Constrictibacter sp. MBR-5: one gene and its partner. Each later gene encodes a partner of the first gene's protein in a complex. Links are inferred from orthologs where the notes say so. Each region holds a gene or a part of one and is shown in the gene's direction. Other genes may lie near its edges.

Region 1 (15,133 bases):
CGCGCCGAGGAGGCCGGGCTGTCGCACCGCGTGCGCTTCCACCTGCGCGACTATCGCGAGGAGACCGAGCGCTACGACCGCATCGTCTCGGTCGGCATGTTCGAGCATGTCGGCGCGCTCCACCACCGGCAGTTCTTCGCCAAGGTGAAGGAGCTGCTGGCCGACGACGGCGTCGCCCTGCTCCACTCGATCGGCCGCATGGAGCCGCCGGGCAGCACGAACGCCTGGATCCGCAAGTACATCTTCCCCGGCGGCTACAGCCCCGCCTTGTCGGAAACCCTCGCCGCCGTCGAGCGCACCGGCCTGTGGGTGACCGACATGGAGATCCTGCGGCTGCACTACGCCAAGACCCTGGCCGAGTGGAAGCGCCGCTTCGACCAGAATCGCGAGGAGATCCTGCGCCTCTACGACGAGCGCTTCGTGCGCATGTGGGAATTCTACCTGCTCGCCTGCGAATCCTCGTTCCTCTACTGGCGCCAGATGGTCTTTCAGCTGCAGCTCTCGAAGAAGCTGAACGCCGTGCCGCTGACCCGCGACTACATGGTCGACCGGGAGCGCGAGCGGATGGCGGCGTAGAGGCGGGCACAGGTTTGTCCACAGGCTTCCCCCGCCGCCCGCAAGGCGCAGGGGCGGTTGTCCCGACCTGGGGATAACCCCGTCACAGGTCGGGGCCACCGCGCCCCACCGCAGACGCCGCGTTTGCTGTAAGGTCCGGCGATGAACAGCAGCCCCGCCACCGTCACCTCCCTCACCGAGCGGAGCGGCGGCGAGCCGTCCTACCGCTCGCCGCCCGCCAACATCGAGATCGAGATCGCGCTGCTGGGCGCGATCCTGGTCAACAACCGCGCCTACGAGAAGGTGTCGGAATTCCTGCTGCCGGAGCATTTCGCCGACGGCGTGCACGGCCGCATCTTCGAGGCCTGCGGCAAGCTGATCGAACGCGGCCAGCAGGCGACGCCGGCCACCCTGCGGCGCTATTTCGAGAACGACGCCGACCTGGCCGATGTCGGCGGCGCGCGGTACCTGGCCGAGATGGCGGCCAGCGCCTTCAACATCATCGACGCCGAGGACTACGGCCGCACGCTGTACGACCTGCACCTGCGCCGCAGCCTGATCGAACTGGGCGAGGACGTGGTCAACGAGGCCTACGGCGCCGACCTGGACATCAACGCCGTCCAGCAGATCGAGAAGGCGGAGCACCGCCTGTTCGAACTGGCCTCGACCGGCCAGATCGAGGGCGGCTTCCAAGCCTTCGATCGGACGCTGGTCAAGGCGCTGCAGATGGCCGAGTCGGCCTTCCGCCGCGAGGGCATGCTGACCGGCGTGACGACCGGCCTGGAGGGGCTCGACAAGCTGCTGGGCGGCCTGCAGCGCTCCGACCTGCTGATCCTCGCCGGCCGGCCGGGCATGGGCAAGACGGCGCTGGCCACCAACATCGCCTTCAACGCGGCCCGCGCCTCGTTCGAGGAACTGGCCGAGAACGGCACGCGGACGCGGGTCGACGGCCACGTCGTGGCGCTCTTCTCGCTGGAAATGTCGGCCGAGCAGCTCGTCCTGCGTATCCTCGCCGAGCATTCCGGCGTGTCCTCGGACCGGGTGCGGCGCGGCGCCATCACCAACGACGAGTTCCAGAAGGTCTTCGTCGCCTCGCAGGAAATCTCCAAGTCGCGCATCTTCATCGACGACACGCCGGCCCTGTCGGTGTCGGCGCTGCGCACCCGGTGCCGGCGGCTGCTGCGCACGCAAGGGCGGCTCGACATGATCGTCGTCGACTATATCCAGCTGATGCGCGGCTCGCCGAACGGCCGGCCGGAGAACCGGGTGCAGGAAATCTCCGAGATCACCCGCGGCCTGAAGGGCCTGGCCAAGGAACTGGACGTGCCCGTGCTGGCCCTCTCGCAGCTGAGCCGCGCCGTCGAGCAGCGCGAGGACAAGCGGCCGCAGCTCTCCGACCTGCGCGAATCGGGCTCGATCGAGCAGGATGCCGACGTCGTGATGTTCGTCTATCGCGAGGAGTATTATCTGGGCCGCAAGGAGCCTGCCGAGGGCACCGCCGAACACGCCGAGTGGCAGGCCGAGATGGACAAGGTGCACAACATGGCGGAGGTCATCGTCGCCAAGCAGCGTCACGGCCCGACCGACAAGGTGCGCCTGCTGTTCGAAGCCGAGCTCACCCGCTTCGGCAACCTCGCACCGACGGGCATGGGCGGCGATGTCCCCTTCTGACGCCCTCGGAGCGCGGGCGTCCCGCCCGCATGCCCCTTCCGTGCCGTGGTTGCGGGTACCGCGTCCGTGACCTGTCCCGGCGCCGTCCTCACCATCGACCTCGACGCCATCGGCGCCAACTGGCGGCTGCTGCGCGCCCGCATGGGGACCGCCGCCTGCGCTGCGGTGGTCAAGGCCGACGCCTATGGGCTGGGCATGATGCGCGTGGCGCCGGCGCTGGCGGCGGCCGGCTGCGACACTTTCTTCGTGGCGCAGCTGGAGGAGGCGATCGCGCTGCGGGTCCTGCTGCCGCAGGCGGCGATCGGCGTGCTCGCGGCACCGGTTCACCCCTGCGAGGCGGTCTATGCGCGCCACCGCCTGATGCCGGTGCTGAACAGCGGGCACGACATCGACGCCTGGGGCGCCTTCACGCGGGAGAACCGCGGCGGCGCCGGCGCGGACCTGCCCCGGGCGATCCTGCAGCTCGACACCGGTATGTGCCGACTGGGCCTGTCGCCGGCCGAGGTCGATGCCCTGGCGGCGCATCCCGCCGCCCTGAACGGCATCGCGCCGGCCTGGGTGATGAGCCACCTCGCCTGTGCCGACGAACCGGAGCATCCGCAGAACGCGGAGCAGCTGCGCCGCATGCGCGCCGCTTTGCCGCGCCTGCCGGCACCCTTCGCCGGCGCGCCGGTCACCTTCGCCAACTCGTCCGGCATATTCCTGGGCGCGGACTGGCATTTCGACCTGGGCCGGCCGGGCTACGCCCTCTATGGCGGCAACCCGACGCCCGGCCTGCCGAACCCGATGCGGCCCGTCGTGCGGCTCGATGGGCGCATCCTGCAGGTCCGCGACATTGACAGGCGCGAGAGCGTCGGTTACGGGGCGACCGCCACGGTCGAACCGGGCAGCCGGCTCGCCACGGTCGCCGTGGGCTACGCCGACGGCTGGCTGCGTTCGATCGGCGGGCGCGGTGTCGCCCACGTCTCCGGAACCCCGGCACCGCTGGTGGGACGCGTATCCATGGACCTGATCGTGATCGACGTGACGAAGGTGCCGGGCGGTGCGGCGCCGGGCGACATGGTGACCCTGATCGGGCCGGACCGCGACATCGACGCCGTCGCGGCGGACACCGGCACGATCGGATACGAGATCCTCACGTCGCTGGGCGCCCGCTATGCCCGCACCTACACCGGAACCGGCGGGGCCCCGAGCGCATGAACGTCGTCGCCCAGATCGGCAGCGTCTTCCTGGCATTCCTGGAGGCGGCGGGGCGGCTCTCGCTGTTCGCGCTGAACGCCGTCAGCCACATCGTCCGGCCGCCCTGGTACCCGCGCCTGATCCTGCGGCAGCTGGTCGACATCGGCTATTACTCCCTGCCTGTCGTGGCGCTGACGACGCTGTTCAGCGGCATGGTGCTGGCGCTGCAGAGCTATACCGGCTTCGCCCGCTTCTCGGCCGAGAGCGCCGTCGCCAACGTCGTCGTCCTGTCGATGACCCGCGAGTTGGCACCGGTGCTGGCGGGGCTGATGGTCGCCGGCCGCATCGGCGCCTCGATGGCGGCTGAGATCGGCACCATGCGGGTGACCGAGCAGATCGACGCGCTCACGACCCTCTCCACCAACCCGATGAAGTATCTGGTGGCGCCGCGCATCCTGGCGGGCATCACGATGCTGCCGGTGCTGGTGTTCGTCGGCGACATCATCGGCGTACTCGGCGGCTATCTGGTGTCGGTCTACAAGCTGGGCTTCAACCCGGACAACTACGTCCGCCAGACGCTGGAATTCGTCGAGTTCAACGACGTCTTCTCCGGGCTGGTGAAGGCGGCGGCCTTCGGCTTCATCGTCACCCTGATGGGCTGCTACCACGGCTACAATTCGCGCGGCGGCGCCCAGGGCGTCGGCGTCGCGACGACCAACGCGGTCGTCTCGGCGGCGATCCTGATCCTGGTGACCAACTACATCATCACCGAACTGTTCTTCGCCCGATGACCGACGCGCCCTCGGCCCCCAACAGCCGCACCCCTGCGCCCCCCCAGGACGATCCGGACGACGCGATCATGTCGTCGATGCCCGTCGCGCAGGGCGGAACGCCGAAGATCGCCGTGCGCGACCTCCACAAGGCGTTCGGCGCGAAACAGGTGCTGCGCGGCGTCGACCTGGACGTCGCCGATGGCGAGTCCGTCGTCGTGATCGGCGGCTCAGGTACCGGCAAGTCGGTGCTGCTGAAGTGCATCCTGGGCATCCTCACGCCCGACCGGGGCAGCATCAAGATCGACGGCGTCGAGGTCGTCGGCATGCGCCACCGCGACCGCGAGGCCATCGCCGCCAAGTTCGGCATGCTGTTCCAGGGCGGCGCCCTGTTCGACAGCCTGCCGGTCTGGGAGAACGTCGCCTTCGGCCTGATCCAGGCCAAGCGGATGCCGCGCCGCCAGGCGCGCGAGGCGGCGATCGAGAATCTCGCCGCGGTCGGCCTGGGACCGGAGGTCGCCGACCTGTCGCCCGCCGAACTGTCCGGCGGCATGCAGAAGCGCGTGTCGCTGGCCCGCGCCATCGCGACCCGGCCGGAGATCATCTTCTTCGACGAGCCGACGACCGGCCTCGACCCGATCATGAGCGACGTCATCAACGACCTGATCGTCGCCTGCGTGCACGAGCTGGGCGCCACGGCGCTGTCGATCACCCACGACATGGCCAGCGCCCGCAAGATCGCGCATCGCATCGCCATGCTGCACCAGGGCCGCATCGTCTGGGCCGGCCCGGTCGCCGACATCGACGCCAGCGGCGACCCCTATGTCGACCAGTTCATCCACGGCCGCGCCGAAGGCCCCATCCAGATGCAGGTGCGGCGTGACTAGGCCGTGGACCGAACCGGCCACGAGGGGGCGACCGCACTGATGGCGCGCGCCGCAGCCCGCTACGTCTGTCAGAGCTGCGGCTCCGTCTACGGAAAGTGGGCGGGTCGATGCGAAGCCTGCGGCCAGTGGAACAGCATCGTCGAGGAGACGCCGCGCGAGGCGGCACCGCGCGGCCTCGGCAAGGGCTCCGGCCGGCGCATCGAGCTGGTGGCGCTGCATGGCGCGGCGGAGCCGCCGCCGCGCCGTTCCACAGGCATCGGCGAACTGGACCGGGTGGCCGGCGGCGGCCTCGTCCCCGGCTCCTGCGTGCTGATCGGCGGCGACCCCGGCATCGGCAAGTCGACCCTGCTGCTCCAGGCGGTGGCGTCGCTGGCGATGGGCGGCGCGCGCTGCGTCTACATCTCCGGCGAGGAGGCGGTCGACCAGGTGCGCCTGCGCGCCGGCCGCATGGGGCTGGACAAGGCGCCGATCGACCTCGCCGCGGCCACCGACGTGCGCGACATCGTCACGACGCTGGAGGCGGGACCGCCGCCCGACGTGCTGGTGATCGATTCGATCCAGACGATGTACGTCGACACGTTCGACTCGGCCCCCGGCACGGTCGCCCAGGTGCGCGCCAGCGCCCAGGAGCTGATCCGCTTCACCAAGCGCCTGGGCATCACGCTGCTGCTCGTCGGCCACGTGACCAAGGAAGGCACGATCGCCGGGCCGCGCGTGCTGGAGCACATGGTCGACGCGGTCCTCTATTTCGAAGGCGACCGCGGCCACGAATTCCGCATCCTGCGCGGCGTGAAGAACCGGTTCGGCGCCACCGACGAGATCGGCGTGTTCGAGATGACCGGCGCCGGCCTCGCCGAGGTCACGAACCCGTCGGCGCTGTTCCTCGGCGACCGCGACGAGGCGAACCCGGTCAGCGGTTCGTCGGTGCTCGCCGGCATGGAGGGCACGCGCCCGCTGCTGGTCGAGATCCAGGCGCTGGTGGCGCCGTCGTCGCTGGCGACGCCGCGGCGCGCCGTGGTCGGCTGGGACTCCTCCCGGCTCGCCATGGTGATGGCGGTGCTGGAGTCGCGCTGCGGGCTGGAACTCGGCATGCGCGATGTCTACCTGAACGTCGCCGGCGGACTGCGCGTGACCGAACCGGCGGCAGACCTCGCGGTCGCCGCCGCCCTGGTCTCGTCCGCTCTGTCCAGGCCCGTTCCCGCCGGCACCGTCGCCTTCGGCGAGATCGGCCTGTCCGGCGAGATCCGTCCCGTGGCACAGCCGGAGGCCCGCCTGAAGGAATCCGCCAAGCTCGGCTTCGCCGGCGCCCTGATGCCGCGCCGCACTGGTGGGGCGAAAGCAGGCAAGCCGAAGCGGGAGCAGGCGACGCCCGGCATCCAGGTGCGCGAACTGGCGCGCCTTCAGGAACTGGTCGACATCATCCGCGAGCAGCCGCCGGAGCATCGCCCCGAAGGCGCGCCCGCCTCTTCCACGCAGCCCGGCGAGACACGGTCCGGCGATACACGGGGCGAAGGCCGCCGCTCCTACAGCACGGGACAGACGTGAGCGACATCCACACCTTCGACATCGCCGTCATCGGCCTGCTCCTGCTCTCGGCGGTGGTCGCCTATTCGCGCGGCTTCGTGCGCGAAGTGCTGTCCCTCGTCTCCTGGGTCGGCGCGGTCGTCGTGACCGTCTACGCCTTCGAGACGGTGCAGCCCTATGTCGGCGAGTTCATCCCGATCGAGCTGTTCGCCAACGTCGCGACGGCCCTCGGCCTGTTCACCATCGCCCTGATCGTCTTCAGCGTCATCGGCGGCCGCATCGCCAAGGCGGTGGGAGAATCGGCCCACGGGGCAGTCGACAAGTCGCTGGGCTTCCTGTTCGGACTCGTCCGCGGTGGACTTCTCGTCACCATCGCCTATCTGGTGGTGACCTGGGTCATACCCTGGGACGAGCAGCCGGCATGGCTGCGGGAGGCGCGGACGACACCGCTGATCCGCGAGGCCGCGGGCGAGATCGAGGCCATCGTTCCCGCCGGCTTCGGCATGGAGGGCCGCTCCATCGTGAACCGCGCCGAACGGCGCAGCCGCGAGGCGGCGGAGACCGAGCAATTGCTGCGGCGGCTCAACACGCCGCAGCCCACGGTACCGGAACAGGCCCCGCGCGAGGACCGTCCCGGCTATACCGACCAAGAGCGCCGAGACCTTGAACGCCTGATCAAGGGGACCCAGTGACCATGGACGCCGTCTTGGAAGCAGTCGCCACCACCAACCCGTTCGACGACGACAAGCTGCACGAGGAGTGCGGCGTGTTCGGGATCTACGGGCACGATGACGCATCGGCGCACGTGGCGCTTGGCCTGCACGCGCTGCAGCACCGCGGCCAGGCGGCGGCGGGGGTCGTCAGCTTCGACGGCGCCGGCTTCCACTCGCATCGCGGCCTGGGCCACGTCGCCGACAATTTCGGCGACGAGGAGACGATCAAGAAGCTGCCCGGCTATGCCGCCATCGGCCACAACCGCTACGCCACGACCGGCGACGTGCTGCTGCGCAACGTGCAGCCGCTCTATGCCGACTTCGCGTTCGGCGGGCTGGCCGTGGCGCACAACGGCAACCTCACCAACGCGGTCGCGGTGCGCAAGGATCTGGTCCGCCAGGGCTCGCTGTTCCAGTCGACGACGGACACCGAGATCATCGTCCACCTGATCGCGCGCAGCCATGCCGGCAACGTGATCGACCGCATCACCGACGCGCTGCGCAAGGTGGAGGGCGCCTATTCTCTGGTCGCCCTCACCCAGAAGAAGCTGATCGGCGTGCGCGATCCCTTCGGCGTGCGCCCGCTGGTCCTCGGCCGGCTCGGCGACGCCTGGATCCTGACGTCCGAGACCTGTGCCCTCGACATCATCGGCGCCGAACTGGTGCGGGACATCGAGCCGGGCGAGATGGTGGTCGTCGACGGCGACGGGCTGCGCAGCCTGCGCCCGTTCGACCAGGTGCCGCCGCGCCCCTGCGTCTTCGAGTACATCTACTTCGCCCGCCCCGACAGCGTGATCGAGGGCCGCAGCGTCTACGACGCGCGCAAGCGCATCGGCGTCGAACTCTCGCGCGAGAGCGGCGTCGAGGCGGACGTGGTCGTGCCGGTGCCCGACTCGGGCGTGCCGGCGGCGATCGGCTACGCCGGCGCCGCGGGCATCCCGTTCGAACTCGGCATCATCCGCAACCACTATGTCGGCCGCACCTTCATCGAGCCGACCGACTCGATCCGCAATCTCGGCGTGAAGCTGAAGCACAACGCCAACCGGGTGCACATCGAGGGCAAGCGCGTCATCCTCGTCGACGACAGCATCGTGCGCGGCACCACCTCGCGGAAGATCGTCGAGATGGTCCGCGCCGCCGGCGCCAGGGAGGTGCACATGCGCATCTCCAGCCCGCCGACCACCCATTCCTGCTTCTACGGCATCGACACGCCGGACCGCGAGAAGCTGCTGGCGGCGCGCTACGACACGGCGGAGATGGCGAAGATCATCGGCGCCGACAGCCTCGCCTTCATCTCGATCGACGGACTCTACCGGGCGCTCGGCGTCGCCGGCCGCGATCCGGTGCGGCCCGGCTTCTGCGATGCCTGCTTCACGGGGGACTATCCCATCGGCCTGATCGACCATGCGGCCGCGGAGCGCGCCCGCGGCATCCATCTCGTCGAGGCCGTCGCAGGATGAGCGAGGGGACGAAGAACGGGGGCCGCCTCGCGGGCCGCGTCGCCCTGGTCACGGGCGCGTCGCGCGGCATCGGCGCCGCCATCGCCGAACGCTATGCGGCCGAAGGCGCGCACGTCTATCTGGTGGCGCGCACCCAGGGCGGCCTCGAAGAGGTCTACGACCGCATCGCCGCGGCCGGCGGCAGCGCCACGGGCGTGCCGCTCGACCTGCGCAAGCCGGAGACGATCGAGCAGCTCTCGGTCGCGATCTTCGAGCGCTTCCGTCGCCTCGACATCCTGGTCGGCAACGCCGGCGCGCTCGGGGTGCTGACACCCGTGCCGCACCTGGAGCCGAAGGTGTGGAACGAGGTGATGGACGTGAACGTCACCGCCAACTACCGCCTGATCCGGGCCTTCGACCCGCTGCTGCGCGCCTCGGACGCCGGCCGGGCGATCTTCGTCAGTTCCGGTGCGGCCCGCGGCGGCATGGCCTACTGGGGCGCCTACGCCGCCTCCAAGGCCGCGCTGGAGGCCCTCGTCTCCTGCTGGGCGGCCGAGAGCGTCAAGACGCCGCTCCGCATCAACACGGTCGACCCGGGGGCCGTGCGGACCCGCATGCGCGCCGACGCCTTCCCCGGCGAAGACCCGATGTCGCTCCGCCCGCCCGAGGCGCTGACCGACGCCATGCTCGACCTCGCCGCCCCCGACTGCACGATCCACGGCGAGGTGGTGTGGGTGCGCTGAACGTTGCCGAGGCGCCGCCTCCGCATCGATGGATCACCGGCAGGGGCGGCCCACCATTGCGCCGGCACCCTCAAGAATACTGCCTGACGTCGCCGGGGCTCATCGCGTCAAAGCGGCTCTCGTGGATACCGCGCGCCCGGAGCGCCGATGACAGACGCTTGGCGGGGTCGTCCCGCGCCTCGTCGGTCAGCTTGAAGACGCCCCAGTGAGTGCCGAGCGCCGCGCGCGCATCCAGGTCGCACAGGATCTGGACCGCCTCGTCGGGATCGACGTGCTGTGCCGCCATGAACCACCGCGGATCGTAGGCGCCGATCGGCAGCAGGGCGAGATCGGGCGACCCGAACGCGGCCCGCATCCTGCGGAAGATGCTGCCCGTGCCGTAGCCGGTATCGCCGGCGAAATAGACCAGCTTCGTCGCCGCGCGGAGCATGAAGCCGCCCCATAGCGCCATGCGGCGGTCCCGCAGACCCCGCGACGACCAGTGGTTCGCCGGGACGACGTGCACCTCCGCCCGGGGAGCGATCGACACGCGGCCGCCCCAGTCCCGCGCCTCGATCCGCGCTGCGGGCAGGCGGCGACGGACGATGGCGTCGTTGCCGAGCGGCGTCACGATCAGGGGCGCGTGCCCGGCTTGGAGGGTACGCAGGGTCGCGATGTCCAGATGGTCGTAGTGATTGTGCGACAGCAGGATCGCGTCGATCGGCGGGAGATCGCCGAGCGCGATGCCGGGAGCCGCCGCGCGCTTCGGCCCGGCGAAGCCGACCGGACTGGCGCGATCCGACCAGACCGGATCGGTGAGGATGTTGAGACCCGCGACCTGGATCAGCAGCGTCGCATGACCGACCATCGTGACCCGCAGACCATCCACCCGCACATCCGGTTTGGTCGGCCGGACCGGGACGTTCTTCGGCCAGGGATTGTCCGGCGCGGTCCGCCGCCAGCGCAGCAGGTCGCGCAGCCGGCGATCGGTGCCGGGCTCGCCCGGATTGAAGAAACGTACGCCGTCGAAATGATCCGACACCGGACCGCTGTAGTAGGAATTCGATGTCGGCATCTCGCGTCCGTCGGGCGTTCGGGCGGCCGCGATCTTATTCATCGAGGCCCGGCGCGTCCCGTACGACACGATCGCGATGACGACCGATCGCTCCGACAGGCGGACCGGCACGCGTTTCCCGGAGGGACAATCCCGTGCCCCTGCCCGCCCCGCCGCGCTACACTGCCGTCCGACCGCAGCACACCGCCCGCCGGACTGGCATCGCCATGATCAGCCTCAGCCTTCGCGTCGACATCGACGACCATGGACGCATCGGTCCCGGAAAGATCAGGCTGCTGGAGCAGATCGGGGCGCTGGGCTCGATCTCCGCCGCGGGGCGGTCGATGAACATGTCCTACAAGCGCGCCTGGGCCCTGGTCGACGAGCTGAACCGCTGTTTCGGCAAGCCGGTCGTGTCGACGCAGATGGGCGGGCGCGCCGGCGGCGGCGCCGCCCTCACCCCGTTCGGCAGCGAGTTGGTCGCGCATTACCGTGCCATCGAGAGCAAGGCCGAACAGGCCGCCGGCCTGCACCTGAACGCGTTGCGGGCGGCCGCCGAGCGGAGCGGCTGAAGTCGCCGGCCCGTCAAGCGGGCTGCAGTCCGAAGGCGTCCGCCAGTTCCCGCTTCGCCAGCAGGTCGGCGAGGCTGTGGCGGTCGAGCACCGCCATGAAGGCGGCCAGCGCCTCGGCCAGCACGCAGGCGAGGCCGCAGCCGGGGGCGAGGATGCAGGTGGCGCAGTCCACCAGGGCGAAATCGTCCTCCATGCGGCGCACCACCTCGCCCACGTTGATCTCCGCCGCCGGACGGGCGAGGCGCACGCCGCCGAAGCGGCCGCGCGCGCTGGTCACGTAGCCGGCACGGCCGAGGTCGTTCACGACCTTCATCAGGTGGTTCTGCGAGATGCCGTAGGCGCGCGCGATCTCGGCGATCGAGCAGAGCGCGTCCGGCTTCGCGCCCAGATAGAGCAGCACCCGCATCGCATAGTCGGTGTAGCGCGTCAGCCGCATCCGTCGTCCCCGCTGCGGCATCGCGCCGCCACGTCGATATATGCTCTTTCTATACATCTTTGGCGAGCCGCTATATATGTACCAGCTGTACATGATTGGTCGACCTTGATCGGACGAGCGCCATGGAAGCGGACGCGACGGACATCGACGAAGCCGGACTGAAGCGGCTGGTGGACCGGTTCTACGAGCGGGTACGGGCGGACGCGATGCTCGGCCCCGTTTTCGAGGACGCGGTGGACGACTGGCCGCCGCACCTGGAGAAGCTGGCCGCCTTCTGGTCGTCGGTCGTGCTCCGCACCGGGCGCTACACCGGCAACCCGATGACGGCGCATGCCCGGCATGCCGGGCGCCTGAGCCCGGCGATGTTCGAGCGGTGGCTGGCGCTATGGCGCGGGGCGACCGCCGAGACGATGGCGCCGGCCGCCGCCGCGCTGCTGCAGGCGCGGGCGGAGCGCATCGCCGAAAGCCTGCAGCTCGCCCTGTTCTTCCGCCCGGGCCGCAGGCCCGCGCGACCCTGAAGCCCATAAAACACCGCGATCCGCGCTGCCGCTCCCGTGCCTGGTGGGGACCGGCGCCGGCGTAACAGAGAGTTCCCATGAGCGAGCATCGTACAGACGCGGATCCCGGCCGGCGCGCGGGCGCCGACGCCCTTCCGCTCGCCGCCGCGGCGACCGCCGCGATGTCCACCCTGCTGTGGCCGGCTGCAGCTTCCGCGCACGTGAAGTGGTTCGCGCCCTACATCGTCGGCGCCGCACCGGCGCCCGTCGGAGACACGCTGGCCAATAGCTGGTTCTGGCTGGCCCTCGCACTCGTCCTCGGCTTCTTCCTGGCGACGCGCGCCGTCGAGCGCACCGGCGCCGGCACCGCGATCCTGGCCGGCATGGACCGGGTCACCGACCCGCTCTGGCGGCGGCTCGACGATTTCCTGCGCGTGGTCATCGCGGCCTTCTTCGTCGCCGTCTTCGCGGTCGGCGGCGTCTACCTGACCCCCGACCTGAAGACCCCGGCGGAGTGGGTCTCCTGGCTGCAGCTGCTGATCGCCGCGGGCCTGTTCTCGCGCCGGACGATGCCGTTGTCGGCCGTCGGGATCATCGGCCTGTGGGTGCTCGCGCTGCGCGACTACGACATCTTCCACCTGCTCGACTACCTGGCGCTCGGCGTCGCCGTCGCCGCCTATCTGGTCCTGGCCGCGTCGGACAGGCCTGAATGGCGCCGGCACCGGTTCGAGGTGCTGCGCTGGGGCGTGGCGATCGCGCTGATGTGGTCGAGCCTGGAGAAGTTCGCCTACCCGGACTGGTTCTATCCGCTGGTCGAGGAGAAGCCGTTCCTCACCTTCGGCATGCCGCGCGACGTCTTCATCCCGATGGCCGGCGTGGCGGAGTTCACCATGGGCTTCGGCCTGCTCTGGACGCCGCTGGTGCGCCGGATGTCGGCGGTGGCGCTCTTCGTCATCTTCAACGCCGCCGTCTATCCGTTCGGCCGGATCGACCTGATCGGCCACGCGCTGATCATGGCGATCATCGTCGCCATCGCCGCCGACCACACGCGCGACCTCCACGTCCTGCCGTCGCTGCGCCGCTCCTTCGCCGGCGTGCCGGGCGGACTGGCCGCAGCACTGGCAGTCTTCGTCGCCGGCTATTGGGGGCTGCACATGGCGCTGTACGGAATCGGCGGCGTGGCCGTCGCCGCACTGCCGGAGCGGGCGACCCACTCCTACAGCGCCGAGCACCCGCACGGCCCGCAGGCCCTGGCCAGCATCGGGGTCGATGCCGGCCGTGCCGCACCCGCCGCGCGCCGCCCGGGCGATCGCGCCACCGACCGCGCAATGGCGGAAAACCGCGTGATCATGGACAGGATGCACGCCGCCATGGCGGAGGCCGCCGCCTCCGGCGACCCCGACATCGACTTCGTGCGCGGCATGATCCCGCATCACCAGGCCGCGGTGGAGATGGCGGAGGTGCAGTTGCGCTATGGCAGCGACCCCGCGAACCGGGAGCTGGCGCTGCACATCATCGAGGAGCAGCGGCGCGAGATCGACGCCATGCGCGAGTGGCTGCGCGAGCGCGGCATCGCGCCCGCATCGGACTGATCCCGCAGCAGGGAGGACGAAGATGGCGAAGGACCGCACACACCGGCCCGGCGAGGAGCGCGGGAAAGACGGGCGCGGAGAAGACGGGCAGGAAGCGGAGGGCTTCAGCTCGCCGCCCTGCTTCATGCACGAACTGGCACCGGAATATCTGGGCTATATGGGCGCCGCCGAACTGGACGACCTGCTGTCGCGGATCGAGGGCCTCGTCGCCAGCGGCGGCGGCGTTGTCGCGGGACGCCTGTGCGCGGCGCTGCGGCACGGCACGGCACCGCGCATTGACGGCCTCTCGGCCGAGGCGAAGCGCCGCGGAGCGGCACTGCTGGACGAAACCCTGATGCGCATCCAGCCGTCCCCGGTGCGCGACGGCCTGGAGGCGCTGCGCCGGCGCCTGGCCGCGGCAGACGACGCGACACCATGAGGAAACCTTCCACCCAACGACCAAGGCAGGCCGAACCATGCCCACCGATACGCCCCCCGACACGCTCTCCGCCCCGGACGCCGCACGCCTCGCGCAGGCCCTGCTCCACGGACCCGACGCCGTCGTCTTCTCCGATCGCGAAGGCATCATCCGCTTCTGGAACGCGGCGGCGGAGCGGCTGTTCGGCTTCGCCGCCGCCGAGGCGGTCGGCCGGTCGCTCGACATCATCATCCCGGAGCGCCAGCGCGCGGTTCACTGGAGCGGCTACGCCACGGTGATGGAGACGGGCCGCAGCCGCTACGGTGCCGGCGACGTCCTGAGTGTCCCCGCCCTGCACAAGGACGGCCGCCGCCTCTCGGTGGAGTTCACCATCGCCATGCTGCACGCCGGGGACGGCGGGGTCGACGGCATCGCCGCGATCATGCGCGACAACACCGCCCGCTTCGAGGAGGTGAAGGCGCTGCGGCGCCAGGCGTCCGGCCGCGGCTGAACGCGTGGGCCCGCGGCATCATCCGGCAGCGGGCGGCGCGTCCGGGTCGGTGCGGTCGTCGAGGATGAGCTGCAGGAAAGCGAGATCGAGCCAGCGGCCGAACTTCGCGCCGGCCTGGGGCAACAGCCCGACGCGCTCGAAGCCCAGCGTCTCGTGCAGGCGGATCGACGGGGCGTTGCCCGCCTCGATACCGCCGACCATCACGTGCTTGCCGAGCGCGCGGGCGCGGGCGATCAGCGCCACCATCAGCGCCCGGCCGACCCCGCCCCGGCGCCGGTCGCCGCGCACATAGACCGAGTGCTCCACCGTGTGGCGGTAGCCGTCGAAGGCGCGCCAGTCGCCGAACGAGGCGTAGCCCAGCACGGTGCCGTCGTCGTCGACTGCGACCAGCACGGGATAGCCCTGGCACCGCCGGTCGGCGAGCCACGCCGCGCGGTTCGCCGCGTCGACCACCGTCTCGTTCCAGATCGCGGTGGTATTGGCGACGGCGTCGTTGTAGATCGCCGTGATCCCGTCGATGTCGCCTTCGCCCGCGTCGCGGATCTGCATGCCGTCCTCCGCCGTGTCCGGTGGACGGTATAGCGCAGCCGCGGGCCGCGCGGGACGCTCTCGAT
Region 2 (15,158 bases), on another replicon or contig:
ATGCTCGACCTGGGCGCCAACGTCGAGTGCGACACCGAGAACCTCGTGCAGTTCGCGGTGATGGGGGCGCTGTTCTCCAAGGTCGTGCTGGGGATCGAGCGCCCGACGGTCGGCCTGCTGAACGTCGGCGCCGAGGAACTGAAGGGGAACGAGACGCTCCGCGGCGCGGCGGCGCGCCTGCGCGCCGACGACCTGCCGATGGAGTTCAGGGGCTTCATCGAGGGCAACGACATTCCCGCGGGCACCGTCGACGTGGTCGTCACGGACGGCTTCACGGGCAACGTCGCCCTGAAGACGGCCGAGGGAACCGCCCAGCTCTGTGCCGGCTTCCTGAAGGAAAGCTTCAAGAGCTCGGTTCTGGCGATGGCGGGGTACATCCTGGCGCGCGGCGCCCTGCGCAAGCTCCGCGGTCGGCTCGATCCGCGGCGCTACAACGGCGCGGTCTTCCTGGGCCTGAACGGAATCGTCGTGAAGAGTCACGGCGGTTCGGACGATTTCGGCTTCGGTAACGCGGTCTGCGTCGCCATCGACATGCAGCGGAACGGCTTCATGGAGGGGATGCGGTCCGAGATGGAGCGTCTCTATGGCGGCTCCGGGCCGCAGGCAGCGGTGGCCGGTTGATGATTCGATCCGAAGTCCTGGGCTGCGGCGCCTACCTGCCGGAGCGCATCGTCACCAATGAGGAACTCGCCCGGCGGCTGGACACGTCCGACGAGTGGATCGTCGCGCGGACCGGCATCCGCGAGCGCCGCATCGCCGCCGAGGGCGAGAAGACCTCTGACCTGGCGCTCCGGGCGAGCGAGGCGGCCCTTCAGGCCGCCGGCGTATCGGTCGACGAGGTCGACCTGATCGTCCTCGCCACGGCGACGCCGGACTATACCTTCCCCTCGACCGCGACGACCGTGCAGGCCGGGCTCGGCATGTATCACGGCGCGGCGTTCGACGTGCAGGCGGTCTGCTCCGGCTTCGTCTATGCGCTGTCCATCGCCGACAATTTCATCCGCGCCGGCCAGACCGGGACGGCGCTGGTCATCGGTGCGGAGACCTTCTCGCGCATCCTCGACTGGAACGATCGCGGCACCTGCGTCCTGTTCGGCGACGGCGCTGGCGCCGTCGTGCTGCGCGCGGCCGAGGGTGCCGGCAATTCGTCGGACCGGGGCATCCTGTCGACCCATCTCCATTCCGACGGCCGGCACCGCGACCTGCTCTATGTCGACGGCGGTCCCTCGGCGACCCAGTCGGTCGGCCATCTGCGCATGGAAGGCCGAGAGGTCTTCAAGCACGCCGTGACCAATCTGGCCGCGGTGGTGAACGAGGCGCTGATCGCGAACGGGCTCGACGCCGACGACATCGACTGGCTGGTGCCGCACCAGGCGAACCAGCGCATCCTCGACGGCACTGCCCGGAAGCTGGGCGTGTCGCCCACCAAGGTCGTGTCGACCGTCGCGCGCCATGCCAACACGTCGGCCGCCTCCGTGCCGCTGGCGCTCGCCGAGGCGGTGGGCGACGGCCGGATCAAGCGCGGCGACCTGCTGCTGCTGGAGGCGATGGGCGGCGGCTTCACCTGGGGAGCCGGCCTCGTCCGGTGGTAATCGGTCTGAATCCGAAGCGCGCGATTGACCCCACCCCCGCATGAGGACTAGCGTTCCAACCACTACGCGTGTGAGGAGCTCATGTCCGGAAAGACCGTCACCCGCGCGGACTTGGCGGAGTCGATCTATCGGGAAGTCGGTCTGTCGCGAAGCGATTCCGCCGATCTCGTCGAGGCCGTCTTGCAGGAGGTCGGCGATGCGCTCGCGCGCGGCGAGCAGGTGAAGATCTCCTCCTTCGGCAGCTTCGGCGTGCGCCAGAAGGGGCAGCGCATCGGGCGCAACCCGAAGACGGGCGAAGAGGTGCCGATCCTGCCGCGCCGCGTGCTGGTCTTCCGTCCCTCGCACGTGCTCAAGGGACGCATCAACCGTCCGGAGGCGCCAGCTCGCTGATGGGTGGCAACGGTACCGACGAGCAGTCTTCTCTCTTCTCGGCGAACGGTCGGCGCGGCAAGTCTCCCGCCGCCTATCGGACGATCAGCGAGGTTGCGACCGACCTGGACCTTCCCCAGCACGTGCTGCGCTTCTGGGAGACCAAGTTCCCCGTGCTCTCGCCGCTGAAGCGGGGCGGCGGGCGGCGCTACTATCGCCCGGAGGACGTCGAGCTCCTGCGGCGCATCAAGACCCTGCTCCACGCCGAGGGCTACACGATCAAGGGCGCGCAGCGCGTGCTCCGCGATCCGTCGGCGCGCGGCGGTCCCGACGACGCGGACGACGTCGAGGACGGCGCCGAGGAGGCCGCCGAGGCGGTGCCGTCCGATCCCCGCGGCGAACTCTCCGAGATCCTGACCGAGCTGAAGGCGCTGCGCCGCCTGCTCGACGACAAGGCCGGTTGACCCGCCTCTCGCCGCCGGCTTGAGGACGCGCCGTGCCGGACGTAGAGTCCGGCCCCGAGGGAAGATCCTCGGCACGACCCAAGGAAGAGGCGAAGACATGGCTCTCGCGCAGCAGAAGCCCGACATCGCGGGCGAGCGCAAGGCGGTACTGGCGGCGCTGCTCGCCGACGTCCGCGCGATCGAGGCGGCGAAGGGCATCACGCCCGCGGCCCTGGAGGAAATCCGCGAGAAGGTGCAGGCGCTGACCGAGCGCCCCGACCTGTTCGGCGAGGAGACCTTCCCGTCGCCGACCGCCGAGAAGCCAAACGTGATCTATCTGCTGAGCGAGGATCCGGACGGCCGCTTCGCGCTGTACCTGTCCTGCGGCATGCCGGGCAAGCAGACGCCGCCGCACGACCACACCACCTGGGCGATCATCGCCGGCATGGGCGGCGAGGAGGAGAATCGCATCTACCGCCGCACCGACGACGGCTCGGTCGAGGGCAGGGGGCAGGTGGAGGTCGTCCGCACGAAGATGCTCCGCCGTGGCGACAGCATCGCCTACATGCCGGACGACATCCACTCCATCCACAATTTCGGCAGCACGCCGACGCGGCACTTCCACCTGTACGGCCGCAGCCTGGAGCAGCTGCCGGGCCGGGTGCAGTACGATATGGCCGCCGGCACCTACAAGGTGTTCCCGGCGCAGCCCTACATCACGCGTGTGGCGGGAGTTTCGGCATGACCGCGACCGTCGCACCCGCCGCCCTCCATGCGATGCTTCTCGACGGTGCCGAGCTGGCCCTGCTGGATGTGCGCGAGGAGGGTCGGTTCTTCCACGCCCACCTGCTGTGGGCGGTCAACCTGCCGCTCAGCCGCCTGGAGCTGAAGCTGGCCGACCTGGTGCCGCGCCGCAATGTCCGCATCGTCCTGTGCGACGACGGCGACGGCCTCTCGGAGCGCGCCGCGGCGCGTCTGAACGCGCTCGGCTGGGGCGACACGACAATCCTGGAGGGCGGCGTGCCGGGTTGGGGCGCCGCCGGCTTCGAGGTCTTCAGCGGCATGAACGTGCCGACCAAGGCCTTCGGCGAATTCGTCGAGCACGAATACCATACGCCCTCCGTCTCGGCCGAAGAGCTGAAGGCGATGATGGACTCCGGCGAGAAGCTGGTGGTCCTCGACAGCCGGCCGATGGACGAATACGAGGTGATGAACATCCCCTCCGGCGTCTGCTGCCCCGGCGCCGAACTGGTCTATCGCGTCGGCGAGGTCGCCGCGACGCCCGACACCACGGTCGTGGTGAACTGCGCCGGCCGCACGCGCAGCATCATCGGCGCCCAGTCGCTGATCAATGCCGGCATTCCGAACAAGGTGGTGGCGCTGCGCAACGGCACCATGGGCTGGCACCTCGCCGGTCTCGACCTGGAGCGCGGCAATCGCCGCCACGCTCCGGCACCGTCGGGCGCGACGCTGTCGCAGGCGCAGCAGGCAGCCGCCGCGGTCGCGGCACGCTTCGGCGTGGAGACGATCGACGCCGCGGGCCTGTCGGCCTGGGAGCGCGATCCGACGCGCACGACCTTCCTGCTCGATGTACGCAGCCCCGAGGAATATGCGGCCGGCCACATGCCCGGAGCGGTTTCTGCACCGGGCGGCCAGCTGGTCCAGGCGACCGACCGCTATGTCGGCGTGCGCAACGCCCGGCTCGTCCTGGTCGACGACAACGGCGTGCGTGCGACCATGACGGCGCACTGGCTGGTGCAGATCGGCTGGGAGGTGCGCGTGCTGGCGGGCGGCCTGCCGTCCTCCGGTCTCGTGAGCGGCCCGCAGCCGGCGCAGGTCGTCGGCGTGGAGCCGGTCGACGAGATCGCGCCGGCCGAACTGGCGGCGCTGCTCGACGGCGGCAAGGCGGTGGTGATCGATCTCGCCGACAGCCGCACCTATCGCAAGGCGCACATTCCGGGTGCCGTGTGGGGCGTGCGGTCGCGGCTGGCCAAGGTCCTGGCGGCGGCCGACGGCGCGGGCACGGTCGTGCTGACGGCGTCGGACGATGCGCTGGCGCGTCTCGCGGCGGTCGACGCGAAGGCGCTGACCGATCGGCCGATACGGGTGCTGGCGGGTGGCACGCCGGCCTGGCGGCTCGCCGGACTGCCCCTGGCCGAGGGCCGCGAGCGGATGGCCGACGAGACGGACGACGTGGCGCTGCGCCCCTACGACCGCGACGACGGCATCGAGGACGCGATGCGCGAATACCTGAGTTGGGAGGTCGAGTTGGTCCGCCAGATCGAGCGCGAGGGCACGGTGCGCTTCCGGGCCGTCCCGGCCTGACCCACGGGCCGAGGCGCCGATGCTCGTGCCGCGTTCCGTTCGGGCATCGGCCGCCGGGATATCGGCGGCAGGGACATCCGCTCGGCGGGTCGGGGCGGCGGCACTGGACTTCCTGCTGCCGCCGCGCTGCATGCGGTGCGGCACCGGCGTGGCGAGCGCCGGCACCGTCTGTGCCCGCTGCTGGAGCACGCTCGGCTTCCTCGGAGCGCCCTGGTGCCGCTGCTGCGGCCTGCCGTTCGAGCACGATGCGGGCGCCGAGGCGCTCTGCGGCGCCTGCACGCGCGAGGCGCCGGCCTTCGACCGGTGCCGCGCGGCGCTGCGCTACGACGACGAGAGCCGCGGCCTGATCCTCTCCTTCAAGCATGGCGATCGCACCCAGACGGCGCCGCTGTTCGCGCGCTGGATGGTGCAGGTGGGTGCCGAGATCCTGCGGGATGCGGACCTGATCGTGCCGGTGCCGCTGCACTGGACGCGGCTGCTGGCGCGGCGCTTCAACCAATCCGCGCTGCTCGCGCTGCGGATCGGCCGCGAGACGGGCATCGAGGTCCTGCCCGACGGTCTGGTGCGGTGGCGGCGGACGGCGTCCCAAGGCCACCTGACCCCGACGCAGCGCGCCGACAACGTGCGCAGCGCCTTCCGGCCGCACCCGCGCCGCGGTGCGCGTCTCGCCGGGCGGCGGGTGGTGCTGGTCGACGACGTGCTGACGACCGGTGCCACGGTCTCCGCCTGCGCGCGCGTGCTGCGCCGGACCGGGGCCGCCTCGGTCGACGTGCTGACCCTGGCGCGCGTCGTCCGCCCCGCGCCCTAGGGGGGTGGTGGATGGCGGCGGCGGCGTGACTATATCCTCGGGAGTCCGCATGTCCGCGGACGCGAAGCAGGAGGGCGGCTTTCGCATGGCCAAGGTCGAGATCTATTCCAGCATGTACTGCCCCTATTGCCACCGGGCGAAGCGGCTGCTGGAATCCAAGGGTGCGGCGTTCGAGGAAATCGACGTCGACGCGGAACCGCTGCGCCGGCGCGAGATGATGGAGCGGGCCGGCGGCAAGCGGACCGTGCCGCAGATCTTCATCGACGGCCTGCATGTGGGCGGGTGCGACGAGATCCACGCACTCGACCGCAAGGGCGAACTGGATCCGCTCCTCGGAGGCACGGCATGAGCACCACGTTCAAGGCGGCCTGCGTCCAGACCAACACCGGGCCGGACCCGGAAGAGGGCACGCGGATCGTCGCGGACGGCATCCGCCGGGCGCGCGACGCCGGTGCGGACTTCATCACCACGCCCGAGAACGTGCTGATGATCGAATCACGCCGTGCGGCGGTGCTCGGCAAGGCGGAGGAGGAGGCGGCCCACCGCGGCCTGCAGGCCTTCCGCGACCTGGCGCGCGAGACGGGCGCCTGGCTGCTCGCCGGCTCCCTGACGGTCAAGGTCGAGCCCGAGCGCGTGGCGAACCGGTCGGTCCTGTTCGATCCGCAGGGCGCGGTGGTCGCCAGCTACGACAAGATGCACATGTTCGACGTCGACCTGGCCGACGGCGAGTCCTACCGCGAATCGCGCACCTACCGGCCGGGCGATGCGGCGGTCATGGCGGCGCTGCCCTGGTGCGACCTGGGCATGACCGTCTGCTACGACATGCGCTTTCCCTATCTCTACCGCGACCTCGCGCATGCCGGCGCCAAGATGCTGACGGTGCCGTCGGCCTTCACGCGGCCGACGGGCCGGGCGCACTGGCACGTGCTGCTGCGCGCGCGGGCGATCGAGACGGGCTGCTTCGTCGTGGCGGCGGCCCAGTGCGGCGAGCATGCGGGCGGGCGCAAGACCTATGGCCACTCGGTGATCATCGACCCGTGGGGCGAGGTCCTGGCCGATGGCGGCGAGGAGCCGGGCTTTATCGTCGCCGACATCGACCTCGCCCGTGTTGACGAGGCGCGCCGCATGATCCCCTCGCTCCAGCACGACCGCACGTACGCCCCGGTGCCCGTTCGGGCGCGCGCGGCGGAATAGGTCCCGACGCAAAAACGCCCGCCTCCCTTCCGGCAGGCGGGCGTTTTGGTGGCGCCGTCTATTCGTAGACGATCGTCAGGATCTCGTAGGAGCGCGAGCCGCCGGGGGCTTCGACTTCCACCTGATCGCCGGCGCTCTTGCCGATCAGCGCGCGCGCCAGGGGCGAGCTGATCGAGACGAGGCCCTTGGAGATGTCGGACTCGTCGGGCCCGACGATCCGGTAGGTCAGTTCCTTGTCGGTGTCCTCGTCGACGATCTTCACCGTGGCGCCGAACATGATCTTGTCGCCGGACATCTTTCGCGGATCGATGACCTCGGCACGGCTGATCTTGTCCTCGAGTTCCGCCACGCGGCCCTCGGTGAAGGCCTGACGCTCCTTGGCGGCGTGGTACTCGGCGTTCTCGGAGAGGTCGCCATGCTCGCGCGCCTCGGCGATGGCGCGGATAATGGCCGGGCGCTCTTCGGATTTGAGCCGGCGCAGTTCATCCTGCAGCCGGGCATACCCGTCGGGCGTCATCGGGACCTTTTCCATCTCGCGACTCCAGAGAGAAAACGCAACATAGGCACACGCCGCGGAATAAAGTTCCGCAACGCGCGCGTGCCGCCACTGTTATTCGACGGGAAAGGGCGAAGCCCCCGTCAAAAGCCCCCGATAAAATACGATTGCAGGGGGAGCACTTCAAGCTGACCGGCCTTCAAAGCCGCGATCGCCTCCACCGCGGCCCGAGCGCCGGACGCCGTGGTGTAATAGGGGATGCGGTTCACCAGGGCGGTGCGCCGGAGGCTGAAGCTGTCGGTGATCGCCTGGACGCTGTCGGTCGTGTTGAAGACCAGCTGCACCTCGCCGTTCTTCATCGCGTCGACGATGTGCGGGCGGCCTTCCAGCACCTTGTTGATGCGGCCGACGGGCAGGCCGGCCGCTTCCAGGGCGCGGGCGGTGCCGCTGGTCGCGAGCAGGCTGAAGCCCATCTCCACGAGGCGACGGGAGGGACCCAGGATCGCCTCCTTGTCGCGGTCGCGGACGGAGACGAAGACCGTGCCGGCGAGCGGCAGGATGGTGCCGGAGCCGAGCTGCGACTTGGCGAAGGCGCGCCCGAAGTCGCGGTCGATGCCCATGACCTCGCCGGTCGACTTCATCTCCGGGCCCAGCAGCGTGTCGACGCCGGGGAAGCGGGCGAAGGGGAACACCGCCTCCTTCACCGCGATGTGTTTCAGGCGGGCCCGCTCCAGGCCGAAGCCGCCCAGCCGCTCGCCGGCCATGATGCGGGCGGCGATCTTGGCGATCGGCACGCCGGTCGCCTTGGCGACGAAGGGGACCGTCCGGCTGGCGCGCGGATTGACCTCGAGGATGTAGATCTCGTCCGTCCCGTCGGCGCCGGGCTTGACCGCGAACTGGACGTTCATCAGGCCGACGACGTTCAGCGCCAGGGCCATCGCCCTGGTCTGCTCGGCGATCGTCTCGACGGTGGTGTCCGCCAGCGAGTAGGGCGGCAGGGTGCAGGCGGAATCGCCCGAATGGACGCCCGCCTCCTCGATATGCTCCATGATGCCGGCGACATGGACGTCGGTGCCGTCCGCCAGCGCGTCGACGTCCACCTCGATGGCGTCGCTGAGATAGGAGTCGACCAGGACCGGGTTGGCGCCGGAGACCTTCACCGCCGTCTGCATGTAGCGCAGCAGGCCGGCGCGGTCGTGGACGATCTGCATGGCCCGGCCGCCCAGCACGTAGGACGGCCGCAGCAGAACCGGGTAGCCGATGCGCTCGGCGATCGCCTCGGCCTGTTCCACCGAGGTCGCCGTACCGTTCTCCGGCTGGCGCAGGTTCAGCGTGTGGAGCAGCTGCTGGAAGCGCTGGCGATCCTCGGCATGGTCGATCGCGTCGGGGGAGGTGCCCAGGATCGGGATGTTCGCCGCCTCCAGGGCCGCCGCCAGCTTCAGAGGCGTCTGGCCGCCGAACTGCACGATGGCGCCGAGCAGCGTGCCTCGGCTCGCCTCGACATGGGCGATCTCGATGACGTCCTCGGCCGTCAGCGGCTCGAAATAGAGCCGGTCGGCGGTGTCGTAGTCGGTGGAGACCGTCTCCGGGTTGCAGTTGACCATGATGGTCTCGAACCCGGCCTCGCGCAGCGCCATCACGGCGTGCACGCAGCAATAGTCGAACTCGATGCCCTGGCCGATCCGGTTCGGGCCGCCGCCGAGGATCATGATCTTGCGGCGATCCTGCGGGTCGGACTCGCAGGCCGCGGCGTTGAAGCCGTTGCCCTCGTGCGCGGAATACATGTACGGGGTGCGCGAGGCGAACTCGCCGGCGCAGGTGTCGATACGCTTGTAGACCGGCCGCACGCCCAGCGCCCGTCGTCGCGTGGCGACCTCCGTTTCGGTCAGGCCGGTCAGCTCGGCCAGACGGGCGTCGGAGAAACCCTGCCGCTTGAGGCCGGCCATGTCCTGGACATCGTCCGGCAGGCCGTCGGCGCGCACCCGCTCCTCGACCTGGACCAGCTGGCGGATCTGCTCGAGGAACCAGGGGTCGATCTTGCAGGCCGCCTGGATCTGGGATGTCGTGAGGCCGTGTCGATAGGCCTGGGCCACCACTAGGATCCGGTCGGGCACGGGCTGCGCCAGCGCCGCCACGACCGCCTGCGGGTCGACGCCACCCGGCGCGTCACGATCGGCGCCCGGGATGTCGACCTCGTTCAGGCCGGTCAGGCCCGTTTCCATCGACCGCAGTGCCTTCTGCAGCGATTCCGCGAAGCAGCGGCCGATCGCCATCGCCTCGCCGACCGACTTCATCGAGGTCGTCAGCAGGGCCTCGGTGCCCGGGAACTTCTCGAAGGTGAAGCGCGGGATCTTGGTGACGACATAGTCGATCGTCGGCTCGAACGACGCCGGCGTGACGCCGGTGATGTCGTTGTCGAGCTCGTCGAGCGTGTAGCCGACGGCGAGCTTGGCCGCGACCTTGGCGATCGGAAAGCCGGTCGCCTTGGACGCCAGCGCCGAGGAGCGCGACACGCGCGGGTTCATCTCGATGATGACCATGCGCCCGTCGGCCGGGTTGATCGCGAACTGCACGTTCGAGCCGCCGGTGTCGACGCCGATCTCGCGCAGGCACGCGATCGAGGCGTCGCGCAGGATCTGGTATTCCTTGTCGGTCAGCGTCAGCGCCGGCGCCACCGTGATCGAATCGCCCGTATGGATGCCCATCGGGTCGATGTTCTCGATCGAGCAGATGATGATGCAGTTGTCCGCATGGTCGCGGACGACTTCCATCTCGTACTCCTTCCAGCCGAGGACGGATTCCTCGACCAGGACCTCGCGGACGGGCGAGGCCTCCAGGCCACCGCGGACGATCTGTTCGTACTCGTCGCGGTTGTAGGCGATGCCGCCGCCGGTGCCGCCCAGCGTGAAGGAGGGCCGGATGATCGCCGGCAGGCCGGTGTCCTCCAGCGCCCGCCAGGCGTCCTCCATGCTGTTCACCACGGCGCTCTTCGGCGTCTCGATGCCGATGGCGTTCATCGCGTCGCGGAACAGCAGCCGGTCTTCGGCCTTGCGGATCGCGTCGCGGCGCGCGCCGATCAACTCGACGCCGTATTTTTCCAGCGTCCCGTCGTCGGCGAGGGCGAGGGCGGTGTTCAGGGCCGTCTGGCCGCCCATCGTCGGGAGCAGCGCGTCGGGACGCTCGCGCTCGATGATCTTGGCGACGATCTCGGGCGTGATCGGCTCGACATAGGTCGCGTCGGCCAGGTTCGGATCGGTCATGATCGTCGCCGGGTTCGAGTTGACCAGGATGATCCTGTATCCCTCCTCGCGCAGCGCCTTACAGGCTTGCGTTCCGGAATAGTCGAACTCGCAGGCCTGGCCGATGACGATCGGGCCGGCTCCCACGATCAGGATCGACTTTATGTCTGTGCGTTTTGGCATGGGGGAGCTGACTGCCGCGGTCGTGTCGGGATGTTAGCTTTTACCGTCGATCATCTGGATGAAGCGATCGAACAGATAGTGACTGTCGTGCGGTCCCGGCGACGCCTCCGGGTGGTACTGCGCCGAAAAGGCGCGCCGCTTCCTGGATCGCACGCCCTCGATGGTGCCGTCGAAGAGGGATACGTGCGTCGTCTCGACGTCGCCCGGCAAGCTTTCCGGCACGACGACGAAGCCGTGGTTCTGACTGGTGATCTCCACCTTGCCGGTGGTCAGGTCCTTCACCGGATGGTTCGCGCCGCGATGGCCGAGCTCCATCTTCCGCGTCTCGGCGCCGAGCGCCATCGACAGCAGCTGGTGGCCGAGGCAGATGCCGAAGACCGGCAGGCCCTTGTCCATGACGCTGCGGATCGCGGGGACCGCATACTGCCCGGTCGCGGCCGGGTCGCCCGGGCCGTTCGCCAGGAAGACGCCGTCCGGCTTGTGGCGCAGGATGTCCTCCGCCGTCGCCGTGGCGGGCACGACGGTCAGCCTGCAGTCGCGGCCGGCGAGCTGGCGCAGGATGTTGCGCTTCGCGCCGTAGTCGACCGCGACGACGTGCCGCGACCCTTCGCCCGCCGTGCCGTAGCCTTCGCCGAGCTTCCAGGGGGTCTGATCCCAGGAATAGGCCTGCCGGGTCGTCACCTCCCGGGCGAGATCCATGCCTTCCAGCCCCGGCCAGGCGCGCGCTTCGGCGAGGGCCGCATCGATGTCGATGGCGCCGTCCGGCGCGTGCACCAGGACGCCCGTCGGCGCGCCCGCATCGCGGATGCGGCGCGTCAGCTGGCGGGTGTCGATCCCGGCGATGCCGGGCAGGTCGTACGACTTCAGCCACGCGTCGAGATGCTGCATCGCGCGGAAGTTCGAGGGATCGGTGGGATCCATGCGCAGGACGACGCCACGCGCCGACGGCGTGGTCGTCTCCACGTCCTCGACGTTCGTGCCGACATTGCCGATATGCGGGAAGGTGAAGGTGATGATCTGGCCCGCATAGGAGGGATCGGTGATGATCTCCTGATAGCCGGTCATCGAGGTGTTGAAGCACACCTCGCCGACCCTGCGGCCCGCGGCGCCGACGCCGCGGCCCCAGAGGACGGTGCCGTCGGCCAGAACGAGCGCGGCAGTCGCCCCGCGCGGACGGCCCGGCCGGGCCGCGGTCGGGCTGTCCGGCGTCAGTCTTTCCGGCATGAAGCTACCTTTCTTCCGTGCAGACGGGCAGGCGTCGATCGCCCCGATGGCCGCCGTGGCTGACACCCGTCTGTAATCTTGACGGCCGACAGCGCTCCCCCATATGTGTCGCCGCCGGACGGCTGGCGAGGGGAACCCTGAGCGGGGGCTAGATAAGCGGCGGCGGCGATCAGGTCAACAGGCACTGGCAGCCTAGAAATGCAAAGGCATTTCAGGAGGTTGGCCGGCACCCCGGCGTTTTCCGACCTGTTTGCCGATTGTGGCCCCGAAGCCGGACCCTGGATTCCTGACAGCGGTGGTCGCAGATGCGAACGCAACTCAACGAGGCTCTCAAGGCCGCCATGCGGGGGCGCGACGCGTGCGCCGTCTCGACGCTCCGGCTGATCCTGGCGGCGATCAAGGACCGCGACATCGCCGCGCGCGGCACGGGCCGCTCCGAGGGCATCGGCGACGACGAGATCCTCGACCTCCTGCAGAAGATGATCCGGCAGCGCCAGGAGTCGATCGCCCTCTACGAACAGGGCGGCCGCCTCGACCTAGTCGAGCGCGAGGCGCGCGAGATCGAGGTGATCCGCGGATTCCTGCCGACCCAGCTCGACGAAGGCGAACTCTGCGCGGCGGTGCGGGACGTGGTCGGCGACCTGGGCGCCGTCGGCCTCAAGGACATGGGGCGCGTCATGGCGGAACTGCGCAATCGCTATGCCGGGCGGATCGATTTCGGCAAGGCGAGCGCGCTCGCACGCGAGCAGTTGGTGTAATAAGGATGGATCGAGCGCCGGCCGCCGACGATCGGCCGCCGCTCTTCGCTTCGGCCGCCGTCACGCACAGCGCAGAGGAGCCCCGTTCGCATGAGCTTTCCACCGGGTTTCCTGGAGGAGCTGCGCGAACGCGTGTCGCTCGTCGGAACGGTGGGGCGCCGGGTGCGCCTCGTGCGCCGCGGCCGGGAACACACCGGTCTCTGTCCCTTCCACAACGAAAAGACCCCGTCCTTCACCGTCAGTGACGAGAAGGGCTTCTATCACTGCTTCGGCTGCGGCGCGCACGGCGACGCCATCAGCTTCCTGATGGGCACCGAAGGCCTGACCTTTCCCGAGGCGGTGGAGCGGCTGGCCGCAGAGGCGGGGATGGAGGTGCCGCGGCCGTCGCGCGAGGAGGCGGCCCGGCACGAACGGGCGCGCGGCCTGCACGAACTGCTGGAAGCGGCCTGCGCCTGGTTCGAGAAGCAGCTCCGGCTTCCCGAGGGCCGGGCGGGACTGGACTATCTGCGTGGCCGCGACCTGGACGACGCGACCATCCTGCGCCATCGCCTGGGCTTCGCCCCCGACCGGCGCGGCGCCGTCGCCGCGGCCCTGAAGCGCGACGGCTTCGACGAGGCGGCCATGCGCGAGGCCGGCCTGCTGAAGCAGGCCGACGACGGGCGCGACTACGAGTATTTCCGCGGCCGCGTGATCTTCCCGATCACCGACCGGCGCGGGCGGGTCATCGGCTTCGGCGGCCGCACGCTGGGCGACCAGCAGCCGAAATACCTCAACTCGCCGGAGACCCCGGTCTTCCACAAGGGCCGCGTCCTCTACAACCATGCGCGGGCACGCGCCGCCGCCGGCGACGCCGGCGAGGTGATCGTGGTCGAGGGCTACATGGACGTGATCGCGCTCGACAAGGCCGGCATCGCCAACGCCGTGGCGCCGCTGGGGACGGCCGTCACCGAGGAGCAGATCGAGGCGCTTTGGCGGATGGCCCCCGAGCCTGTGCTCTGTCTGGACGGCGACGAGGCGGGGCGGCGGGCCGCCGTGCGCGCCGCCGAGCGGGCGATGCCGCTGCTGCGCGCCGGCCTGTCTCTCCGCTTCGCCAGCCTGCCGCCGGGCGAGGATCCCGACAGCCTGGTGCGGACCTCGGGCGTCGAGACGATGCGTGCGGTGCTGGCCGCCGGTCGGCCCCTGGCCGACCTGGTCTGGCAGGTCGAACTCGCCCGCCAGCGGCCCGACACGCCCGAGCGCCGGGCCGCGCTGCGCCAGCGCCTGATGGACGCGGCCGAGAGCGTCCGCGACCCCGTCGTTCGCGAATATTACGTCAACGACTTCCGCGGCCGCCTGTCGGAGCTCTTCGCCCCGCGGCAGGCGCGCGCCGAGGGCCGGCGGCAGGATGGCCGGCCGGGGGGACGGCAGGGCAACCGGCAGGACTGGCGCCGCGACGGGCAGCCGAACGGCCGGATGCCGACGCCGCAGCCCGAGGGGCTGGTGTCGCGCGGCGTGGCCCTGCTCGGACAGCGGCACCGGGTGCAGCAGACCGTGCTCGCCACCCTGGTCAATCATCCGGACATGATCCACGAGTTCGGCGAGCGCCTGGTGACGATGCGCTTTTCGGACAATCGGTTGGACGGATTGCGCACCGCGATCTTAAACTGCGCTGCGGCCGCCGATGCGCTTGACGGGTCTTCCCTGAGAGCCCAATTAGGTCAGGCTGGGTTCGGTGAAGCGGTGGAAACCATCCTCCGCCCTGAGATTCTCATGCACGCGGCTTGCGCGCGGGTCGGGGCGGACAGCGTGAAGGTTCGACTTGGCTTGATGCATCTGTTGGATCGTGCGCACGAACCGGTCTTGTTGCAGGAACTCGACGCGCGGGTCAGCCGGTTGGATGATCGCGCGTCCGATGACGAACTGGACGGGATCGTCGGCTTGGTCGCGAACGAGCGGGCACGCATGACGACGCCGGACGAGAGTTGAAATGGGAGCGGGCGCGGCGGCCGGCCTTCGGTCTCCCGTCCTGAAAATTGCAAACCTCGAACCAGCCGGCGACGGTAGTGTCGTCTGGCTGCATTGCTGACGGAAGGAACGGCATGGCGACGAAACCGGCCGAGGCTGAGCCAGAGACGGACGCCCGGGAAGACGCGCCGGATGGGCCGCTGCTGGACGATAGCGCGGCGGTCAAGCGCCTGGTCGCCCGGGGTAAGGAGCGGGGCTACGTCACCTATGACGAGCTGAACGCCGCTCTCCCGTCCGAGCAGGTATCTTCCGAGCAGATCGAAGACACGATGGCGATGCTCTCCGAGCTCGGCATCAACGTCGTCGAGTCGGAGGAGACCGAGGAGCCGGCCGCGGAGCGCGCGACCGAGGAGCAGCCGAGCGGCGGCAATATCGACGAGGACGACATCGGCCGCACCGACGATCCGGTGCGGATGTACCTGCGCGAGATGGGCAGCGTCGAACTGCTGTCCCGCGAAGGCGAGATCGCGATCGCCAAGCGCATCGAGGCCGGCCGCGACAAGATGATCGGGTCGATCTGCGC

The links.
Region 2: the proteins of ABIE65_RS19790 (region 1) and dnaG are in contact, whole or in part, in a crystal structure (PDB 2R6A), measured with the Geobacillus stearothermophilus proteins. The link is inferred for Constrictibacter sp. MBR-5 from one-to-one orthologs. Residues at the interface, in WP_033016901.1 of Geobacillus stearothermophilus: Ser13, Glu15, Ala16, Gln18, Glu91, Leu92, Asp94, Ala95, Val96, Pro97, Thr98, Ala99, Ala100, Asn101, Tyr104, Tyr105, Ile108; in WP_049624496.1 of Geobacillus stearothermophilus: Lys456, Leu457, Leu458, Pro459, Ala460, Asn463, Ala464, Leu467, Leu535, Leu536, Ile537, Ala538, Gln544, Glu545, Asp548, Tyr549, His552.

Annotation. Positions count from the first base shown.
Region 1 is NZ_JBEPTK010000011.1:50,979-66,111, forward strand. The notes cover bases 1-2,971. They hold ABIE65_RS19790 (replicative DNA helicase), read left to right. Parts: upstream 1-717; coding sequence 718-2,226; downstream 2,227-2,971. Other genes in these bases: ABIE65_RS19785 (class I SAM-dependent methyltransferase), read left to right, coding at 1-576; alr (alanine racemase), read left to right, coding at 2,293-2,971. Outside these bases: more of alr, read left to right, coding at 2,972-3,426; ABIE65_RS19800 (MlaE family ABC transporter permease), read left to right, coding at 3,423-4,196; ABIE65_RS19805 (ABC transporter ATP-binding protein), read left to right, coding at 4,274-5,062; DNA repair protein RadA, read left to right, coding at 5,102-6,607; ABIE65_RS19815 (CvpA family protein), read left to right, coding at 6,604-7,278; purF (amidophosphoribosyltransferase), read left to right, coding at 7,281-8,759; ABIE65_RS19825 (SDR family NAD(P)-dependent oxidoreductase), read left to right, coding at 8,756-9,481; ABIE65_RS19830 (MBL fold metallo-hydrolase), read right to left, coding at 9,552-10,535; ABIE65_RS19835 (winged helix-turn-helix domain-containing protein), read left to right, coding at 10,670-11,086; ABIE65_RS19840 (RrF2 family transcriptional regulator), read right to left, coding at 11,100-11,522; ABIE65_RS19845 (group III truncated hemoglobin), read left to right, coding at 11,645-12,040; CopM family metallochaperone, read left to right, coding at 12,118-13,611; ABIE65_RS19855 (hypothetical protein), read left to right, coding at 13,634-14,029; ABIE65_RS19860 (PAS domain-containing protein), read left to right, coding at 14,067-14,519; ABIE65_RS19865 (GNAT family N-acetyltransferase), read right to left, coding at 14,538-15,068. UniProt on the Escherichia coli protein: The main replicative DNA helicase, it participates in initiation and elongation during chromosome replication. Travels ahead of the DNA replisome, separating dsDNA into templates for DNA synthesis.
Region 2 is NZ_JBEPTK010000009.1:25,292-40,449, reverse strand. The notes cover bases 12,163-15,158. They hold dnaG (DNA primase), read left to right. Parts: upstream 12,163-12,721; coding sequence 12,722-14,596; downstream 14,597-15,158. Other genes in these bases: rpoD (RNA polymerase sigma factor RpoD), read left to right, coding at 14,710-15,158; ABIE65_RS17815 (GatB/YqeY domain-containing protein), read left to right, coding at 12,179-12,631. Outside these bases: phosphate acyltransferase PlsX, read left to right, coding at 1-621; ABIE65_RS17870 (beta-ketoacyl-ACP synthase III), read left to right, coding at 621-1,592; ABIE65_RS17865 (integration host factor subunit alpha), read left to right, coding at 1,674-1,982; ABIE65_RS17860 (MerR family transcriptional regulator), read left to right, coding at 1,982-2,425; ABIE65_RS17855 (cysteine dioxygenase family protein), read left to right, coding at 2,523-3,149; ABIE65_RS17850 (rhodanese-like domain-containing protein), read left to right, coding at 3,146-4,729; ABIE65_RS17845 (double zinc ribbon domain-containing protein), read left to right, coding at 4,749-5,537; grxC (glutaredoxin 3), read left to right, coding at 5,623-5,886; ABIE65_RS17835 (carbon-nitrogen hydrolase family protein), read left to right, coding at 5,883-6,731; transcription elongation factor GreA, read right to left, coding at 6,790-7,263; carB (carbamoyl-phosphate synthase large subunit), read right to left, coding at 7,371-10,649; carA (glutamine-hydrolyzing carbamoyl-phosphate synthase small subunit), read right to left, coding at 10,683-11,873. UniProt on the Escherichia coli protein: RNA polymerase that catalyzes the synthesis of short RNA molecules used as primers for DNA polymerase during DNA replication.